DNA from 3 places in the Bacillus sp. CPT56D-587-MTF genome. Region 1 is predicted to be linked to each of the others. Evidence: predicted binding sites of a transcription regulator. Region 1 holds the regulator's gene; each other region holds the start of a gene.
The links. Region 1 encodes NrdR, which represses ribonucleotide reductase genes. Its sites were predicted from a motif close to AACACNATATATNGTGTT; they were not measured.
Positions count from the first base shown of each region.

Region 2: nrdI (class Ib ribonucleoside-diphosphate reductase assembly flavoprotein NrdI) is a predicted target of NrdR. The motif match lies at 3,656-3,673, and genes of this name have one in related genera.
Region 3: AC3WVZ_RS16520 (anaerobic ribonucleoside triphosphate reductase) is a predicted target of NrdR. The motif match lies at 3,524-3,541, and genes of this name have one in related genera.

Region 1 covers NZ_JBYTEF010000001.1:4,216,832-4,223,770, reverse strand. Annotated here, with positions in the region: gene coaE (dephospho-CoA kinase) at 1-413, shown strand, start outside; gene AC3WVZ_RS21755 (glyceraldehyde-3-phosphate dehydrogenase) at 523-1,551, shown strand; gene speD (adenosylmethionine decarboxylase) at 1,941-2,324, shown strand; gene nrdR (transcriptional regulator NrdR) at 2,608-3,069, shown strand; gene AC3WVZ_RS21740 (replication initiation and membrane attachment family protein) at 3,222-4,631, shown strand; gene dnaI (primosomal protein DnaI) at 4,665-5,603, shown strand; gene AC3WVZ_RS21730 (DUF4177 domain-containing protein) at 5,635-5,832, opposite strand; gene ytxC (putative sporulation protein YtxC) at 6,067-6,939, shown strand, end outside.
Region 2 covers NZ_JBYTEF010000001.1:1,071,211-1,078,149, reverse strand. Annotated here, with positions in the region: gene nrdF (class 1b ribonucleoside-diphosphate reductase subunit beta) at 127-1,095, opposite strand; gene nrdE (class 1b ribonucleoside-diphosphate reductase subunit alpha) at 1,177-3,261, opposite strand; gene nrdI (class Ib ribonucleoside-diphosphate reductase assembly flavoprotein NrdI) at 3,248-3,607, opposite strand; gene AC3WVZ_RS05610 (hypothetical protein) at 4,085-4,402, opposite strand; gene ykzS (protein YkzS) at 4,503-4,697, opposite strand; gene AC3WVZ_RS05600 (GNAT family N-acetyltransferase) at 5,032-5,610, shown strand; one part of gene AC3WVZ_RS05595 (IS1182-like element ISBth7 family transposase) at 5,647-6,548, opposite strand; one part of gene AC3WVZ_RS05595 (IS1182-like element ISBth7 family transposase) at 6,548-6,939, opposite strand, start outside.
Region 3 covers NZ_JBYTEF010000001.1:3,212,271-3,219,209, reverse strand. Annotated here, with positions in the region: gene AC3WVZ_RS16555 (3'-5' exonuclease) at 1-37, shown strand, start outside; gene AC3WVZ_RS16550 (FbpB family small basic protein) at 177-320, shown strand; gene sspN (acid-soluble spore protein SspN) at 364-498, shown strand; partial or broken gene AC3WVZ_RS16540 (glycoside hydrolase family 18 protein) at 521-1,807, opposite strand; gene AC3WVZ_RS16535 (acyl-CoA thioesterase) at 1,917-2,336, shown strand; gene AC3WVZ_RS16530 (HesB/YadR/YfhF family protein) at 2,363-2,653, opposite strand; gene plsY (glycerol-3-phosphate 1-O-acyltransferase PlsY) at 2,762-3,358, opposite strand; gene AC3WVZ_RS16520 (anaerobic ribonucleoside triphosphate reductase) at 3,584-5,440, shown strand; gene nrdG (anaerobic ribonucleoside-triphosphate reductase activating protein) at 5,437-5,889, shown strand; gene AC3WVZ_RS16510 (response regulator transcription factor) at 5,908-6,585, shown strand; gene AC3WVZ_RS16505 (S1C family serine protease) at 6,789-6,939, shown strand, end outside.

The DNA of each region.
Region 1 (6,939 bases):
AACTAGATCGTCCAAAACTAGGAAGTGTCGTTTTCTATAATGAAGAAAAACGATTGCAGTTAAATAAAATTGTTCATCCTGCAGTGCGTGAGGAAATGAATAGGCAAAAGGAAATGTACATAAAAGAAGGTATGCAAGCGGTTGTGTTAGATATTCCTCTCTTATTTGAAAGCAAATTAACAAGTCTCGTTGACCGCATTTTAGTTGTAGCGGTTAAGCCGCATACGCAATTAGAACGTTTAATGAAACGAAATAACTTTTTAGAAGAAGAAGCAACAGCTCGTATTCAATCTCAAATGCCGTTAGAAGAAAAAGTGAAAAATGCAGATGAAGTGATAAATAATGATGGCACAATTATGGGAACGAAAACACAATTGCAGGTAATTTTAAAAAAGTGGAACATTATTGACTAAAAAATTGTGAAATTAATGAAAATGCTTAGTGACATATCCCCTTTTTGTGTTATACTATTATTGGGATTGGAGATAAATAGTATAACGCATTCAAGGGGGATAACATATTATGACTCGTGTGGCAATTAATGGATTTGGACGTATTGGGAGAATGGTATTTCGTCAAGCAATAAAAGAAAGCGCATTCGAAATTGTAGCAATCAATGCAAGCTATCCATCTGAAACGTTAGCACACTTAATTAAATATGATACAGTTCATGGCAAGTTTGACGGAACAGTAGAAGCATTTGAAGATCACTTATTAGTTGATGGAAAAATGATTCGCCTTTTAAACAACCGCGATCCAAAGGAATTGCCTTGGACAGATTTAGGTGTTGAAGTTGTAATTGAAGCAACTGGTAAATTTAATTCGAAAGAAAAAGCAATTCTTCACGTTGAAGCTGGAGCGAAAAAAGTTATTTTAACAGCGCCTGGTAAAAATGAAGATGTAACAATTGTAGTTGGTGTGAACGAAGACCAATTAGATATTACAAAACATACTGTTATTTCAAATGCATCTTGTACAACAAATTGTTTAGCGCCTGTTGTGAAGGTGTTAGATGAGCAGTTTGGAATTGAAAACGGTTTAATGACGACAGTTCACGCTTATACAAATGACCAAAAAAATATTGATAACCCACATAAAGATTTAAGAAGAGCACGTGCTTGCGGACAATCAATCATTCCGACAACGACAGGTGCTGCGAAAGCGCTAGCAAAAGTTCTTCCACATTTAAACGGAAAACTTCATGGTATGGCACTTCGTGTACCAACACCAAACGTGTCTCTTGTTGATTTAGTAGTAGATGTAAAACGCGATGTGACAGTTGAAGCTATTAACGATGCATTCAAAACTGTTGCAAACGGTGCGTTAAAAGGTATTGTAGAATTCAGCGAAGAGCCTTTAGTATCTATCGACTTTAATACAAATACACACTCAGCTATTATCGATGGTTTATCTACAATGGTAATGGGTGATCGTAAAGTGAAAGTACTTGCTTGGTATGATAACGAGTGGGGTTACTCTCGTCGTGTTGTAGATCTTGTAACGTTAGTTGTTGAAGAGTTAGCGAAACAAGAAAATGTGCAACACATTTAAGTGAATAAGGGAGGAGAGGGCAAGGCGATATTTGCCCTCTTTTTTTAATTTTTTCTGAAAAGGAAAAAAATTATATAAGTATATTTTAAAAAGTGGACATACCACGAAACGTTGTGATTACTGCATTTGTGAATCGTTTATTTTTTTAGGGAAAAGTAAAGAGGAAAATATGACAGAAAATCGAAAAAACTGTTGTTGCAAAATGAAAATAAACAAAGTATACTAACACTCGTAAACTTAAGAGCTGAGGTACGTAGTCACTACTTAAAGGGTTAGGACCTCTCTGGACTAACTTTCCCCCGTGGTAGTGGAGCAAGCCAAATTGCAAATTAGTTTTCAATTCGAACAGTTAGAATAAATTTACAAGGGGGAACTGTAGAATGGATACTATGGATACGATGGGTCGTCACGTGATCGCTGAACTTTGGGATTGCGATTTCGACAAGCTTAATGACATGCCGTATATTGAACAATTATTTGTGGATGCAGCACTAAGAGCTGGTGCTGAAGTGCGTGAGGTTGCTTTCCATAAATTTGCACCACAAGGTGTAAGTGGAGTAGTAATTATCTCAGAATCACATTTAACAATTCATAGCTTTCCGGAGCACGGTTACGCAAGTATTGATGTTTATACTTGTGGGGATCGTATTGATCCAAATGTTGCTGCAGAATATATTGCAGAAGGTTTAAACGCGAAAACGCGTGAGAGCATCGAGCTTCCTCGAGGCACTGGTAGCTTCGAAATTAAGCAGAGAGAAACAAAAGCTCTTTAAAAAAGAACATAATTGATTTAAAATGTAAAGAGGTGTATAATGCACCTCTTTTTTAGTTTATAAAAAAGGGAAAATATAACGTACTCGTTAGTTGAATAAATTGGATTCTTGCAAATGAGGTAGTGCCCTATATACCATCTTATTTTTAAGGATGAGATGATAAAGTGATGCGCTGGAACTTAAAGTGGTAAGAGAGTTAGAATGAGTTATATAATATTGTATATATATTTTAGGTGAAGTGAGTAGAGAAAAATAAAGAGTATAGTGTAAAGGAGTGAATGAATTGCGTTGTCCATCCTGTTCTCATAATGGTACAAGAGTGTTAGATTCGCGTCCGGTAGACGAGGGGCGCTCTATTCGAAGAAGGAGAGAGTGTGAAAGCTGCTTAAGTCGCTTTACGACCTTTGAAAGGGTAGAAGAGTCACCTCTTATCGTTGTAAAAAAAGAAGGCACACGAGAAGAGTTTAATAAAGAAAAGATTTTACGCGGTTTAATTAAAGCGTGTGAAAAAAGACCAGTATCTTTAAGACAATTAGAAGAAGTAACACAAAGCGTGGAACGTGAACTGCGTAATTTAGGTATATCAGAAGTGAAAAGTGATATGATTGGTGAAATTGTTATGGAAGAACTTCGCGATATTGATGATGTTGCTTACGTACGTTTTGCTTCTGTATATCGTCAATTTAAAGATTTAAATGTATTTATTGAAGAATTAAAAGATATACTGCAAAAAGAAAGAGAGTAGAAGTTGTATTTTATTCTCTTTACATACCGTAAGTAATAGGATAAGAGAGCTAGAAGCGCAAGCTAATAGCTCTTTTTCACTAAGAATTTATATAATGAAGATAGAACGAATGAAGTAGAGGATAGATTGGATGAGAGAAAGGAAAAGCAAGAATGGAAAAACAGTCATGGATGGAGCTATTGCCGATTGATCGTTATAAAGTAAGTGCGAAAGGACTACTGCACAATTACGACCGAAAAGTGTTAACGATGTTGTATCAGCCGTTAATAGGTAGTAGAGCTTTTAGCTTATACATGACACTATGGGGAGAGCTTGAGCAAGATCGTGTATTTGGAAAAGAGAATACGCATCATTCCCTTATGGTGACTATGCAAATGCAACTTCCTGAAGTATATGAGGAACGAGTAAAGTTAGAGGCAATTGGGCTTTTGAAGGTATATATTAAGAAAGAAAAAGATATTCGAATGTTCATATATGAGTTGCAACCACCTTTATCTCCGAAGCAGTTTTTTGATGATATTGTTTTAAGTATCTTTTTATACAATCGATTGAGCAGGACAAAATATAATCAAGTAAAGCAATATTTCTTAGAAGAAGAATTTGATTTTGCTTCTTATGAAAATGTTACGCGTTCTTTCAATGATGTGTTTGGTTCGTTTAATCCAGGACAACTTGAGCATGCGCAAGAAGACCTTCGTATTCCAAAAACGACAACTATGCCAAGTAACGAGAAGGGAGACGCTCCGAAAGTTTGGAATGATTTCTTTGATTTCTCTTTATTTGTAGATGGATTGTCCGCTCTTGTTCCTAAAAAGGCGATTACAGATCAAGTGAGAGACTGCGTTATAACACTTGCTTACGTGTATGGTGTAGATGTGTTATCGATGCAAAATATCGTTCTTGGTGCAGTGACAGAGATGCAAACAATTGATATGGAAAGGCTTAGAAAAGGAGCGCGCGATTGGTATCAATTTGAAAATGGTCAAGCATTACCGGTATTAAGTGAAAGAGTACAGCCTCATGCTGCACGTACGATGAAAGAGAAAGAGCCTTCATCGCAAGAGGAGATGCTAATAAAGCAGCTAGAGGAAATCTCACCAAAACAACTATTGAAAGAGATTTCTGGTGGTGCAGAGGCAACGAAAGCGGACTTGCAGATCGTTGAAGATGTCATGATTAATCAAAAATTGACACCAGGAGTTGTGAATGTACTTATTTATTACGTTATGCTACGCTCAGATATGAAACTTGCGAAAACGTATGTCGAGAAGATTGCTGGGCATTGGGCACGTAAAAAGGTCGGTACAGTAGCGGACGCGATGGCGTTAGCGAAAGAAGAGAACCGTCAATATCAAGAGTGGGCTGAGACGAAGAAAAAAGGCCGTACGGCGAAGAAAACGGTGCGGAAAGAAATGGTGCCAGATTGGCTTAAGGAAGAAGAGCCGAAAGAACAAGAGAAAGAAACAGTGAAGAAAGATGTAAGTGTAGAAAAAGATGCAAGTACGCTAGAAGATGAACGAAAACGACTAGAAGAAGTGTTAAAAAAATATAAGCGTGATTAATAGAAGAGAATGAACGCTCTTTGAGGTGAGAAAATGGAGCATATTCAAAATTCATTTGCAAAATTAATGGAAAATGAAAACTTTAAAAATAGATATGAAGTATTAAAGGCAGAAGTAATGGCGCATCCGCGTGTGAAAGAATTTATAGATGAACATAAGGGTGAAGTAACGACTTCTATGATTGAGCGCAGTCTTGTGAAGTTATATGAATATATTGGACAAAGTGTAGGTTGCGTGGATTGTCCGGATTTAGGCTCATGTAAAAATATGCTACAAGGGTACGAGCCAAAGCTTGTTATTCAAGGGAAGATGATTGATATTCAATACGATCGCTGCGTTAGAAAAGTAGCGCATGACGAGAGAAAGAAATATGAAAAACTTGTTCAAAGTGTATATATGCCAACGGATATTTTACAGGCAACTATGGAAAACTTAGATCCTTCTGATTTAAATGCACGTATCGATGCGATTGGTGCAGCGAATGAATTTTTAAGTACATATGAACCAGGTAAAAAAGCACAAGGTTTATATTTGTACGGTAAATTTGGTGTAGGAAAAACGTATTTGTTAGGAGCAATAGCGAACGAGCTTGCTCGAAAGAAAATAAGTTCGATGCTCGTATACTTCCCGGAATTTTTACGTGAAATTAAAAGTTCAATTCAAGATAATTCGATTGGTGAGAAGATTGATGCGGTTAAACGCGTACAAGTTTTAATGTTAGATGATATCGGGGCAGAAGCGATGTCAAGCTTTGTCCGTGACGATGTACTCGGTGCAATCTTACAATTCCGTATGTTAGAAAACTTACCGACGTTCTTTACGTCTAATTTTGATTTTAAACAACTGGAACACCATTTAACGTATACGCAGCGTGGCGAGGCTGAAGAAATGAAGGCAGCACGTATTATGGAACGAATTAAATATTTAGCGAAACCAATTCCGATTGGTGGGAAAAACCGTCGTCATAAGTAAAAGAGCAAGCTGAGAAGCTTGCTCTTTTGTATTATAGTGATATTTTCTTTTCAAATATGAGGTCGAAATATTCAGGTTGTCCAGAACTGCCAAACGTAGGGGCAACAATCTGTACGAACCTCCAGCCATCTCTAGCATGTTCTTGAATAATTTCTTGGTAGTCTTCAGCTGGTTTTGAGCGAGTGAACCCCCAATGTAATTCGACTTTTACGAATTTATATTCAAACATTCAGATACCCCCTTTTATTGATAAGTAAAGTATACAATAAAAATTCATAGTAGCTTGTATCATTTTTTTCTCCCTCCCTTAATATATATAAAATTAGCAAGCCATATTGAGTGGATTTTCTAACGATAGGAAATGTGATTCTACTAAGAGTGAAATTCACGCGGGACGGACTCTTATAGGATTTGTAACGTATAGATACAGTCCTTTAGAGCGGGGATAAAAGGGGGGACAAAAGTGATTGAAATTTGCTTCGAAGAAAAAAATGATGCTATGCACGTATATAGACAATTGCTGAAAAGAGCGGAAGTGTTATATAAGGAAACGAGTGTGTATTTACAGGAACAAAAAGTGGTGATTCACATACCAGTACGTGAATCGAATTATATTGAAAAAATCTTATTGCCAGTAATGGTGTATTTCATTGTGAATGTGAAACAAAATGAGTGGATTTATACGATTTTAAAAGAAAAGTTTTTTTATGAAGAACAAGAAGAGTGTCATCAAATATTGCACATGGCACATGAGATTTTAAAGGGAAGAAGAAAAGGTGTAGCTCAGGATTTAACGCGTAACGCATTTGAGTCATATATTAAGTCTTCTTTAAATAATTGGCTTTGTGATCCGCTCTCATTCTCGTTTTCATCATATATCCGTTTTCGTCTTCGTACATATAGGGAAATGGTGGCTAAACTTGCGGAAGTGGCAATTGATGAATATAAGATGGAGCAAGAATACCAAATGTTCATTGAGACGCTTCGGCAACAAGTAAGTAGCCGTAAATCACGTTTGTCTTGCGTGCATCTTATTTTTGATGAAAGCTTTATCTTTTATGATGATAAAGGTAGACGTTTAAAACAGGAGAAGTTGGTCCAATATATAGATGAGGAATTATTAAAGCAAAATGATGTATATATTGATACGAAAGTAATTGCGCCGCTTCTTTCTATTTCGCCTAAAAAGATTTATTTATATACGAAAGAACAAGACCATAATATGATTATTACTTTGCGAAATGTGTTCCAAGAACGGGTCCAATTACATGGATTACATGATTTTGAGCGCAATGTGAAAAATTTAAAAAATAAAGGTAACGCCCTTGATTTTCTA
Region 2 (6,939 bases), 3.1 Mb from region 1:
TCCGTTAAACGAATAGAACTTCCCAAATATAAATCGCTATACAAAAATAATAGTGTTATGTAAACAAAATTATAAAGAAAAACTGTCTTATCAATGAATAAGACAGTTTTTCTTTATAATCCTATATTAAAAGTTAAACACGAAGTCATCGTCAGCTAACTTTTCAACGTTCGTTGCTTTTACGTAACCATTTCCTTTTACAGAGAAGAAATCATGGTTTTTCGTATCTGTACGTAAACCATTTAAAACGATTGGGTTAATTTCTTCTTCTTCAAACTTCGGCTCAAGTCCTAAGTTCATAAGCCCTTTATTCGCATTGTAACGAACGAAACGATTTACATCTTCTACAAGACCGATAGAAGTGTAAATTTCTTCTGTATAGGCCATTTCAATTTCATATAGTTCCATTAATAACTCTTGTGTTTCTTTTTGCACTTCTTGTTGCTCTTCTGCAGAAAGTTCTGCGAAGATTTGTTGTGCTAAAATACCGACGAATACGCCGTGAATTGACTCATCACGAATTATCAAGTTGATAATCTCACCACTTGCTGTTAGTTTTCCTTGACCAGCTAAGTAAAGTGGATAGAAGAATCCGCTATAGAATAAGTAACTTTCTAAGAACACACTTGCTACCATTGCCATGTATAACTCTTTTTTTGTTACTTCAGGCTTTAATAAACGACGATAGTAACTAGTAATAATACCAGCTTTTTTCTCAAGTAACGGATGATTGTCTACCCAGTCAAAAATATCATCAATCTCTTCTTCTGTAGCTAATGTTGTGAAAATGTGACTATAACTTTTCGCATGTACTTCTTCCATAGCTCCCATGAAAGCTAATACACTTTTCGCTTGTAAATTTTCAAGATGAACCAGTACAAGTGGCATTCCTTCGCCACCTTGTTTCGTATCTAAAAGTGTTAAACCACCTAATACACGCTTATAAGCAATTTGCTCTTCTTTCGATAATTGCACCCAAGTATTTTTGTCAGACGAAACCGCAATTTCTTCTTCTGTCCAAAACTGAGCGATGTTTTGCTTCCAAAACATTAAACTAAAATCATCTTCTTTTTTGTTCCAGTTTACCGCACGCATTAAATCGCCCCTTCTCTAAATATGATAACTAAGCATGAGCAGGGTTCAGAAAACCCTGCTCATCATGTCTCACTTTTTATATTAAACGGTACAAGCCACACACTCTTCCACGCTTAATTTACGTGTTCTCGTATAATACAGACTCTTTAAGCCTTTTTTATGTGCATAGATGTAGTAACGTGCTAATTCACGTGTTGAAATATCACTATTAACGTAAAGAATTGTACTAATTCCTTGGTCAATATGTTCTTGAATTTCTGCGATTAAATCAATTAATTTAAACTGATTCATATCGTAAGAAGATTTATAGTACCAGAACGTATCTTTTGATAAATACGGCATTGGATAATATGTTGTCGCATTCGCATATGTTCTTGATTCGATTTGACTTACGATCGGCATTACGCTTGAAGTTGCATTTTGAACGTAACTGATTGATTGTGTTGGAGCAATGGCAAGACGATATGAGTTGTATAAACCATTCTTCTGCACTTGCTCTTTTAAACTTGTCCAATCTTCTTTTGTTGGAATATGAATTCCTTCAAATAGTTGCTGAACTTTTTCAGTTACTGGGCTGTAATCTGTCGTTTCATACTTTTCGAAGTATGTGCCATTCGCATAATCAGATTTATCGAAGTCCTTAAATGTCTCGCCTTTTTCTGTAGCGATTTCCATACTTTTCTCAATAGAGTAGTAATTTAACATCATAAAGAATGTACGAGCGAATTCTTTCGCTTCTGCACTTTCATAAGCGATTTTATTTTTTGCTAAATATCCGTGTAAGTTCATTGCTCCAAGTCCAACTGAATGAAGCTCGTCATTTGCTTTTTTCACAGTTGGTGCATTCGGAATAATCGTCATATCAGAAACAGCTGTTAAAGCTTCCATTCCCGCATGAACTGCTTCACGAATTTCTTTATTTTCCATTACGTTTACGATATTTAACGATCCTAAGTTACAGTTAATATCACGACGGATAATGTCATCTGTACCGTAATCATTTATTTCTGAAGTTTCTTGAAGCTGGAAGATTTCTGTACATAAGTTCGACATCTTCACAGTTCCAATATCCTTCAATGGATGTTGATTATTTGCATTTGATTTAAACATTAAGTATGGGTAACCAGACTCAAGCTGAATCATAGCGATTTTAATAAGCATATCACGTGCACTAATATCTAGTGGCTTCTTCTTCACTTTCGGATTGCTCATTAATTCATCGTACATTTCATCGATATCAATGTCATCTAAATGCTTTCCGTATTCTTTATACACCGTGTAAGGCGCGAAAACATGGAAAGGTTCGTTTTTCTCAGCAAGCTCAAAGAACTTACTTGGAACGATAATTCCGATTGATAGAGACTGAATACGGCTCTTCTCATCGGCATTTATTTTTTTTGTATCAAGGAATTCAATAATATCCCAATGGAAAATGTTTAAATATACTGCACCGGCACCTTTTCGTTGGCCAAGCTGATTCGCATATGAAAACGAATCTTCAAGCAATTTCATAACAGGTACTACGCCACTTGCAGCGTTGTCGATACCTTTAATTTGCTCACCGCGTGCGCGTAGCTTAGATAAGTTTAAAGCTACTCCCCCGCCGATTTTCGATAATTGCATCGCAGTATTAATGTTAAAGCCGATCGAATTTAAGCTATCGTCCATCTCTAACAAGAAACAAGACACCATTTCTCCTCTTCTGCTTCTTCCCGCATTTAAAAAGGTTGGTGTCGCTGGTTGGTAGTTTTGTTTTACAATCATGCTTGCGAATTGTCTTGCCTTCGAAACATCACCGCGTCCTAAGTATAATGAAACAATTGCTACACGATCTTCATAGCTTTCTAAGTATTGTTTTTGATCATTCGTTTTTAACGCATAATCTTTGTAGAACTTAGATGCTGCCATATAAGATTGGAACTCGAAGTTTTCACCATAAGCGATGTTATATACTTCCTCTACTTCCTCCAAGCTATACTCGTCCAGAACGTTGTAATAGTAATCATGTTCTTTCATATACTCCATTCGCTCTGCCACGCTATTAAAAGGAACGGTATTCTCTCTAGCTTCTTCCATAAAGACTTCTAATGCCTCTTTATCTTTATGAAGCTGATAAAAACCGTCCTGCATTTGCGTGATTTCATTATTCAGTTCAATGTGTCGCAATCTCCCGCACCCTTTCCTTAAAATATTCTACATCGTTATTTGTTCCAGATAACTCAAATTTTGATACAATAGGCACTTCATATTTAGTAGAAATCTTGTCAGCACTTGCACCGAACATGTCTCCCCAGTTACGATTGCCGCTTGCAGATACGCCTTTTAATTTTTCATTATTGCGCTCTAAAAAGTCTAAAACACGTTCTGGTACATTGCCAAAACCTGTTGTATACGTAATAAGAATAAAGTCTTCATCTATTACTAGATCTTCATCAATTTGAACGGCCGGCATATTTAATTTGTGAATGAAACGCTTCACGTTTCCTGTCATAGAATCATATGCAACTAACATTTCCGACCCTCCCTCTCAAATCTATATTCTCTATATGTTGTTCTTGATTTCTCTATATATTGTATTACGTTTCAAAATAAGACACAAGATATATGTATAAATTCTTTCTTTTTTTAACTTTTACTTTTCGACATGATAGCCGTTTTTTTTCAATACAATGACTATGAAACAACATTCTAAAACTCATGTCAATAAAGTGCTTTTCAAAAAAGTTGTCAACGAATTTAACCTTATTTTTAAAAAAGTTAACAATATATTTTGTCATAAAACGGTAGATGCTGAAGAAATATATTTCTCCAGCATCACGCAAAAAAGAACAGATATGAAACTATAATCTGCTCTAAAAAACGATTACATTTATCAAATTTACCTTATTAAATATATTATACATATACTTTCGTTTCTCGTTACATACTAAAAGATAACTATTATAGAAAAAGATTATTATTATGGAACTTCAATTTATTTATGAAAAGTTTATTCAGAGTGCTCAATGCGCAAAATATCTTTTACAAATATATGATGCGGATTTTCATCTTTATCAATCATTGTACATACCGGAGCCTCTTCATCAAAGTATACAATCATTCCTTCTACGTACTGATATGTATGTCGAACTTGTACAGTTACTTTAATTTCTACTGCTTCTTCATATGCTCTTTTTATTTTCCGAAGCATTTTTGCTGAACATTTTCGTTTCTCTGGATACATAACCATTCCCATAAATCGATTGCCGGCTCTATCTTTCCACATATAATCCCAATGTGGTAAAATGCCTTGTTTAAAATCGCCCATAATTCCCCTCTCCTTTATCTTTTATTTATCCCGCATTAAACGTCCGATTGGTGAAAGGCTACTAATCAGTGAGAGATGCCCTGCTGATCAAAATTCCTCTTTATGAACGTGGCGTTTCTGAATATGTATAAATCACTTGCCCGCCTCGCTGTGCGTTACCAATGAAATGCTTAAAGTCTTCTCTATTTACAACAACTTCTCTGAACGTATAAAATACATCTTTCGTAACAACATACTCCTTTATTTCACCATTTTTTAGCTGATCTAAAATTGTATTTGCTAATTCTTTATCCATGTATTTCACCTCTCTGCAATATTTTATTTTATCGTATATTCTATAGGTCAACAACTGTAAATTTATCCCGCTATTTGCAGGTAGTGCGATTGGTGTTGACTACTAATCAGTCGTGGAATGAACAAAAAATCTTACTGATTAACGTTTCACTTTATCTCGTTGTTATGCCATGATTTTATTTTCGTTATTTCGCAAACAATATCGTTTTACTATATGTCCACTAAATATCATATACTAACATAGCTACTTCTCTATATCAAACATTTCGGCATTCAATTATGCAAAGTTCCATACCACTATGCTACAATATACAAATAGAACTAGGAGGGATACTATGATTCGGAAAGCAAAAAAGACAGATGCAATGGCAATAGCTCCTTTATTGTATAATGCTCTGCATGAAATTGCTGAAAAAATCACAGGTAGCACAGATGAAGCAGAAGTATTACTAGGACTTGAGACATGGTTCTCAAAAGAAAATAACCGTCTGAGCTACGAAAACTGTTTTGTCTATGAACAAGACGAGAGTGCAGTTGGAGTTATTGTCGCTTATCATGGTAGTGAAGCAACACAGCTTGACGCACCAATTGTACATCACTTAAGAGAATTACATAAAGATGAATCAATTACGTTAGAAAAAGAAGCTGAGCTTGATGAGTATTACATTGATACACTATCAGTTTCAAGTGCACACGGCGGAAAAGGTATCGGTTCTAAATTAATTGAAGCTGCCGAAATCTATGCAACTGAAAAAGGGCATGAAAAAATCGCTTTACTTGTTAATTTAGAAAACACACGCGCCTATTCACTATACGAAAAGTTAGGTTATAAAAAAGATGAAATTGTTATGCTAGTAGGCGAACCTTATGCTCATCTCGTAAAACCATTAAACGTCAAAATTTCTGTATCTTAAAAAGAAAGCACACGATTTATATAAATCGTGTGCTTTTCAGAGTGTTGGGAAACCCTTTAGGGTTCCCAACACTCTGGAATCTTTTTTGATTTTAGCGAATAAAAACAACATAAAATAATAGAATTTTAAAAAATAGCCCTCCACCTGACCCTTTTTGGTCAGGTGGAGGGCTATTTTTTTCATGTTTTGACAAGCTGCGGTGAGATAAGCTTGCATTTGGACAGACTTCAGCCCTCGAAACCGGGCATAGCGGTAGCCATGTAGTTCTTTGGCGTCTGCAAAGCTTCGCTCTATAGTGGAACAGCGTACTTTATACAACCTTTTCCCTGTAGCTGTTAGCTTGTTTTTTCTAGCAATATCCTTATATTTCTCCCACACATGATGAGTGATAACTTTTTGTTTTTGTTTCTTTGAAAAGCACACCTCACGTAACGGACAAACAGCGCAGTCTTCTGGATTCGATTTGTATTGACGGTATCCTTCACGATCAGTTGTTACATATTCTAGAATACATCCCATCGGACAAGCGAAAACATTCATTTCTTCTACATATTTAAATTGGCTTTTCGGTACTTCTTTATTCCGTTTTCCAAATCGGCGATACCCCATCACCATAAATATATTCCGTTCTGATAGTTTCTTACAGATATATCCTGTAAAATAGCCAGCATCAAGGGCAACAGCTTCTACTTTGAAGTCGAATTTATCAATCTGAGCTTGGAGGCGTGCTAAATACGGCTCGGAATCTGCCATATTTCCAGCCGTTACATAGGTATCTGTAATAATATTGTACTTCGCATCAGTCGTACGATGATCCAAGAAATGAAAACCATTTGGTTTTCCATCTCTCATTAAAAATCCACTATCTGGATCCGTTGTACTTATACGAGTTTTTTTGGTAGGGGTATCACTTTCCTTTCTAGGTTTTAATTCTTTTTTCCATGTACCTCACGATCTTCGATTACCGCAGCTTCTAGCTCGTCTATATAAAACTTTGCTTTTTCTTTTTTATATTTATGTACAAATTTATTTTTATTGGCATTGGCCTTAATATGTGTAGAATCTGTCATCAGTGCACGTCCTCCTACCATCCGGTGCTCCGTCGCTTGTCTCACAATCTCATCAAAAATTTCTTCGAAAATATTTGTATGAATAAAACGAGTACGACGATTCCAACTGATTGTAGAGTGATCCGGAATAGTATCCGATAGAGAAAACCCTAAAAACCAACGGTAGGCAATATTCGTTTTAATTTCCTTTTCCAATTGACGCTCAGAACGAATACCGTAAAAATATCCAATAAACATCATCTTAAATAAAACAATAGGA
Region 3 (6,939 bases), 1.0 Mb from region 1:
TGAAAAGTTGAAAGAGTATTTAAATATTATGGTATAAAAAACTCCGTGTGCAATATATTGTACACGGAGTTTTTTTAGGAGTACTAAAACATAAAATTTTCTTACAAATCTGATTAAAGAGTTTTTCGTTTGCTCATACTATGTAATAAGAAAGCGAAGGAGAGAGGGTGAACAACATGAGAAGAAGTCGCCGTAAATCGTTTGAAGAACTTGTAAATGAAAATAAACAACAATTATTAAGCGATCGTGATGCAATTGATCGCATTGAAGAGCGCATTGAAAAACGTTATGAAATGAAACTTTTTAAGCAAGCTGAATAATTCTTAACACTAGTATGATACTAGTGTTAAGGAGGCGATAGTAATGGGTAATCCGAAAAAAAATTCAAAAGACTTTGCACCAAATCATATTGGAACACAATCGAAAAAAGCTGGTGGAAATAAAGGAAAGCAAATGCAAGATCAAACAGGTAAACAACCGATTGTTGATAACGGTTAAAAAGGAGAATGTTATCATTCTTCTTTTTCGTAATCGTAAAATTTTCAACGAGTAAACGCCAATTTTGTGGGAATGGTAAACCGATTTTCCAGTAACTAATACCACCTATACCTTGTTCTTTCATTAAATTGAATTTACTTTGAACAGACCGTGAATCTTCAAACCAAACTTCGTGTTGCACGCCGTTTTCATCAAAATAATTAAAATGAGGAGCTTGGGCTGTGAAATCATAACGAATAGGGACATTATATTTACGAGCTAGTGCAACAGCTGCGACAGAGCTAATTGCTTTTGCGGGTGGATTTCCTTGTTTAAATGGAAGCTTCCAATCAAACCCGTATAAATTTTGCCCCATCATAATTTTTTGGGGAGGCATTTGAGATTTTGCATATTGAAGTACTTCTTTCACCGGACCGATAGGAGAAATTGCCATCGGTGGCCCGCCCTGCCATCCCCAGTCATATGTCATAATGACGACGAAATCAACAATTTGCCCTTGCGCTTTATAATCGTGAGCTTCGAAAAATTTTCCCTTTTGATTTGAACTTGTTTTCGGTACGAGAGTTGTGCTCAATGTGTACCCGCTAGGTAAGCGTGTTTTTACATTTCGTAAAAAGCGATTATACGCCTCGCGGTCTTCAGGTGCTACACTCTCGAAATCGAAATGAATGTCTCGCATGCCATATTTTTGAGCTGTTTGCAAAATGTTAGTAATAAATTTGTTTTGAATCGTTGCGTCGCGTAAAATAACCGATGTTAGATCGGCACTGAAATTACCATTTTCAATATTTGTAATAACGAGCATAGGGATTGTTTTACCCTGCGTTGCAATATTAGCGATTTTAGCTGTTTCAGTAGGTTCTTTTAATGTGCCATCTCTTTTTGCCTCAAAACTAAAATAAGCTAAGTATGTTAAAAATGGATTGATGGCACGTGTAGCATTAACTAAACTCTCTTTAATCGGTATAGTGGAAGGCTGTAAATAAGCGATGGATTCTACAGCTCGTTTTGTACCTTTTGGTACGTATAATTGTTGTCCGACATGGAGAATAGATTTTAAAGATAAATTATTAACTTTAGCTAAACTAGCGAGGGGGACATTATATGTTTGAGAGATTCGATATAGGCTGTCACCAGGCTGTACATAATAATTATTCCCTTTCGTATTAACGATAAGTGCCTGACCAACAACGAGCGTTTCAGCTGGATTTAATCCATTGTCTTTTACTATTTCGTCAGGTGTTGATCCATATTTTGATGCCAAGCTATATACGCTATCACCACTACGAACCGTTACAATTTGAATCATATGCTTGCTCCTTTCGGGAAAAGATTCACTATTTTTATTTTATTTTTGATGTCACTGTATTATGATTAAATGTATGCAAGGTAGCAGAAGTGAAAGAAGGCGAATACATATGTTTGTAGCAGAACATGAAGTTGAAATCCGTTATGCGGAAACAGATCAAATGGGTGTTGTTTACCATTCAAACTACTTAGTGTGGCTTGAGTTAGGTCGCACGAAACTTATACAAGATTTAGGTTTTTCATATGTTGAAATGGAGAAAGAAGGAATTATTTCTCCTGTGTTAGATTTACAAATTTCATACCGTAAAGCGATGCGTTACGGAGAAAAAGCAATCGTAAAAACATGGGTAGATACTGTGAGCCCACTTCGCGTTGTATATGGATATGAAATATATAATGGTGATGGTGAACTTTGTATTACTGCAAGTACAACGAATATTTGTGCGAAAAAAGAAGGGTTCCGCCCTGTATCATTTAAAAAGTTATATCCTGAGTGGTATGCGAAATATGAGGAAATTAAGAAAAAATAAAAAAGCGTGGCAGAAGCCACGTTTTTTTATTTTTCATAATTAAATTGTGGGAAGTCGTCACCTTCGTTAAGTGTAACAGATAAATTATGTCCATCGAAGAACCATTCATCATCGCCTTCAATAAAGAAGTTAATACCTTCTTCTTGAATTTGAACAGCAGGATGTGCAGGATCATCTTTACGAATACCTAAAGAAAGTCCTTTTTGCACAGTACTGCAACCACCGTATTGTACGAAAAAGCGTAGTGTTTCATTTGATTGTAAGTTTAATTCATTTTTATACCATTGTGCTGCTTCTTTTGTTACGGAAAGATTCATGTATAGTTCCTCCAAATTATGTTGCTTTTTCTTTAGTATAAAAAATAACGCAAAAAGACGCTATTAATATGCTTCACGTTTTCTTTTTGCGTTATGTGGGTTACGATCTTATTTTTGCTTTTTTGAAAAGTTTGCTTTTGGTTCAGTTTTATTTATAATTCGTCCGATATTTGCACGGTGTTTATAAATAACCATACCTGTTAATAAACACATCGCAATAATGAAGATTTTATCCCCGCTAACAATGGATGCAATAACAGCAACAACTGCTGTTACCATAGAAGAAAGTGATACGTATCTTGTTGTAAATAAAAGGGTGAAAAATACAACAGCCAATATTGCAAAAACAACTGGTGAATAGCATAATAGCACCCCAGCAGAAGTTGCAACTGCTTTACCACCGCGGAATTTCGCGAAGATTGGATAGACATGTCCAAGAACAGCCGCTAACCCGAACCATAGTGGATGAATATCTAATCCGAAAATCATTGGTAGACTTGTTGCTAATGTCCCTTTTAAAATGTCAGCAATTGTAACGGTAAAACCTGCTTTTTTCCCTAATGTGCGGAATGTGTTTGTTCCGCCTAGATTACCGCTCCCGTGCTCACGAATATCGATTCCGTAGCCGATTTTTCCAACAACTAGTGCAAATGGAATCGAGCCAAGTAAGTAGGCAACGATAAATAAAAGATATGTAGTAACCATAAGTTCAGTCTCCTTTATTCAAATGTGTTGATAAAGGGTAAAAAGAGTTTTTCCCGTATATTGTACCATACATTTGTAAAGAGCACATTTCTTTTTTGTAAATGAAAAATTCATTATTTCGTGAAAAAAATTTCACAGTAATGTTACATTTCTCACAGAAACAGTAAGACTATATGTAGTAACATTTTAATCAAAAGATAACAACATATTGGTGGAGGGTTATAAATGTTACAAAATAATACACGTGGAGAAGAATTAATGAAAGTGTTTGAGACAATAGTCCACGGCAATGAACAAGATTTGATGCAAGAAAATGCAAATGTAGACGGCCGCTCTCCAATGGGCGTAATGGGAACGTTCGCATCTGAGAGTGCAAAATATTATGCTGTTGAGAATTTATTGTCAGATCAAGTGAAAAAAGCGATAAATGAAAATATATTATATCCACATGATTTAGATTTTTATGCAACAGGAACGACGACTTGTTCACAAATTCCGTTAGCGCAAATGCTTGCTAACGGTTTTCATACTGGACATGGACATATGAGACAACCGCAAGACATTAAAAGTGCAGTGGCTCTTTCGTCTATTATTTTTCAAGCGAATCAAAATATGCAGCATGGTGGTCAATCGTTTGCACTCTTTGATATTGATTTAGCACCTTATGTACGAAAAACAATTGAGAGACATAAAAAACGATTACAATCATATCCGCTTACGAAAGAACAAATAGAAGAATTTGCATGGAAAGAAACGGAAAATGATACGTATCAAGCGTGTGAGGCTTTCGTTCATAATTCGAATAGTATGCATAGTAGGGGCGGAGGACAAGTACCGTTTATTTCTATTAATTATGGAACAGATACATCAAAAGAAGGAAGAATGTTAATTAAACAACTTTTAAAAGCGACACAAGCTGGACTTGGTAAAGGAGAGACACCGATTTTTCCGATTCAAATTTTCAAGATGAAAAAAGGTGTGAATTTTGAAGAAAGTGATCCGAACTACGATTTATTTGAATTAGCATTAGAGACAACCGCAGAGCGATTATTCCCTAACTTTTCATTTTTAGATGCTCCGTTTAATGCAGTGCATTATGATGGAAGACCAGAAAGTGAAGTATGTTACATGGGATGTCGTACCCGTGTTATGTCTAATATACATGGAGAAGAAACAGCGATTGGTAGAGGGAATTTATCATTTACGTCTATTAATTTAGTGAAATTAGCGTTAATTAGTGGTTCAAAAGAAGCGTTTTTTGAAGCGCTAAACTATTATTTAGATTTAGGAATTAAGCAGCTATTAGAAAGATATGCGTATCAATGTACGAAGCGAGCAAGAGATTTTCAGTTTTTATATTCACAAGGTGTATGGCGTGGTGGAGAAACGTTGCAGCCTGAAGACTCCGTAGCCTCGATTTTAAAACAAGGGACGTTAAGTATTGGTTTTATCGGTCTTGCGGAATGTTTAGTAGCTTTAACAGGAAAGCATCATGGGGAAGATGAAGAATCATGGAAACTTGGGTATGAAATTATTTCCTTTATGAGAGATAGAATGGATAAAGCGACAGAAGAACATCAACTGAATTTCTCAGTAATTGCAACTCCAGCAGAAGGATTATCAGGGAAGTTTGTGAAAAAAGATAGAAAAGAATTTGGCGTGATTAGCGGCATAACGAACCATAATTACTATACGAATTCATTCCATATTCCAGTTTATTATAACATTCAAGCGATAAATAAAATTCGTTTAGAAGGTCCGTTCCATGCTCTATGTAACGGGGGACATATTACTTATATTGAACTAGACGGAGCAGCAATGCATAACAAAAAGGCATTAAAACAAATTGTACAAGCCATGGCAGAACATGGCGTTGGATACGGTTCAATTAATCATCCTGTTGACCGTTGTAAGTGCTGTAGTTATCACGGGGTTATTGGGAATGAATGTCCAAGTTGCGGGAATGAAGATGAGGCTAATATAGAAAGAATTCGCCGTATAACAGGCTATCTTGTAGGAGATATGTCAAAGTGGAATAGTGCGAAACGTAGTGAAGAGATAGATCGGGTGAAACATAAATGAAAGTGATGAATATTATTCATGATAGTGTAGTAGATGGAGAAGGATTGCGGACAGTCGTGTTTTTTGCGGGCTGTCCGCATCGTTGCGTTGGTTGCCACAATCCGAAATCGTGGAATATTTGCAACGGAACGGAAATGACAGTAGAAGAAATTGTGAAAGAGATTGCAAGTAATCCATTAACTGATGTAACATTTTCAGGTGGAGATCCATTTTTTCAAGCTGCTGAAGTGAAAAAGGTAGCAAAAATCGTGAAAGATTTGAAAAAAAACCTATGGATGTATACAGGTTATACGTTAGAAGAGATACAGAGTTCTCAAAATAATGATATGATAGAGTTGTTACATTATGGGGATGTTTTAGTCGATGGAAGGTTTGAAATTGAGGAAAAAGATTTAACACTTCCATTTCGCGGAAGCTCCAATCAACGTATTATTCGATTGAAAGAGTAAAAAGGCGGGATAGATTATATGAACAAAACGGTATTGCTTGTTGAAGATGAAAGAAGATTACGTGAAATTGTTAGTGATTATTTTCGTAATGAAGGCTTTGAAGTAATCGAAGCAGAAGATGGAAAAAAAGCGCTAGAGTTATTTGCAGAGCATGAAATTGATTTAATTATGTTAGATATTATGTTACCGGAAATAGATGGATGGTCTGTTTGTAGAAGAATTAGAAAAGAATCAGCAGTACCAATTATTATGTTGACAGCGCGTTCGGATGAGGATGATACATTGCTAGGTTTCGAATTAGGTGCAGACGAGTATGTAACGAAACCATTTAGCCCGAAAGTATTAGTAGCTCGTGCAAAGACGTTATTGAAACGTGCGGAGGGTGCGGTAGGAGTAGCGGAAGAAAATGCTATGTCTTTAGCTGGAATAGAAGTGAATCGTCTATCTAGAACTGTTTTAGTAGATGGAGAAGAAATTATATTGACACATAAAGAATTTGAACTTCTTGTGTATTTAATGGAGAACAAAGGAATTGTGTTATCACGTCAACATTTATTAGACCAGTTATGGGGATATGACTATTACGGTGATGACCGAACGGTTGATACCCATATTAAAAAACTTCGAAATAAGCTAGGAGATAAAGCGAAGCATATCGGTACTGTTATTCGAGTTGGTTATAAATTTGAAGAATAATCTAGAACGATTTGTGTAATTTAGCCTAGGGAAATGGTAATTTTATACTCTCTTTTGAAGGTAAAATGTACAAAAAATACTTTTTTTGTCTACAATGTTAGATAAGTGTATTTTTTTAATTGGATTTCACGATGAGTTCACAAGAAGGACACAAAACGTGACTATACTGAAAATACGAATTCACCAGAGAGGGGAAATAAAACATGGGATATTACGACGGACCAAATTTAAATGAAGAGCATAGTGAAACGAGAGAAGTGAGAAAATCAGGTAGTAAAAAAGGCTATTTCTTCACAGGTTTAGTGGGAGCTGTAGTCGGAGCGGTTTCGATTAGTTTTGCAGCACCATATATGC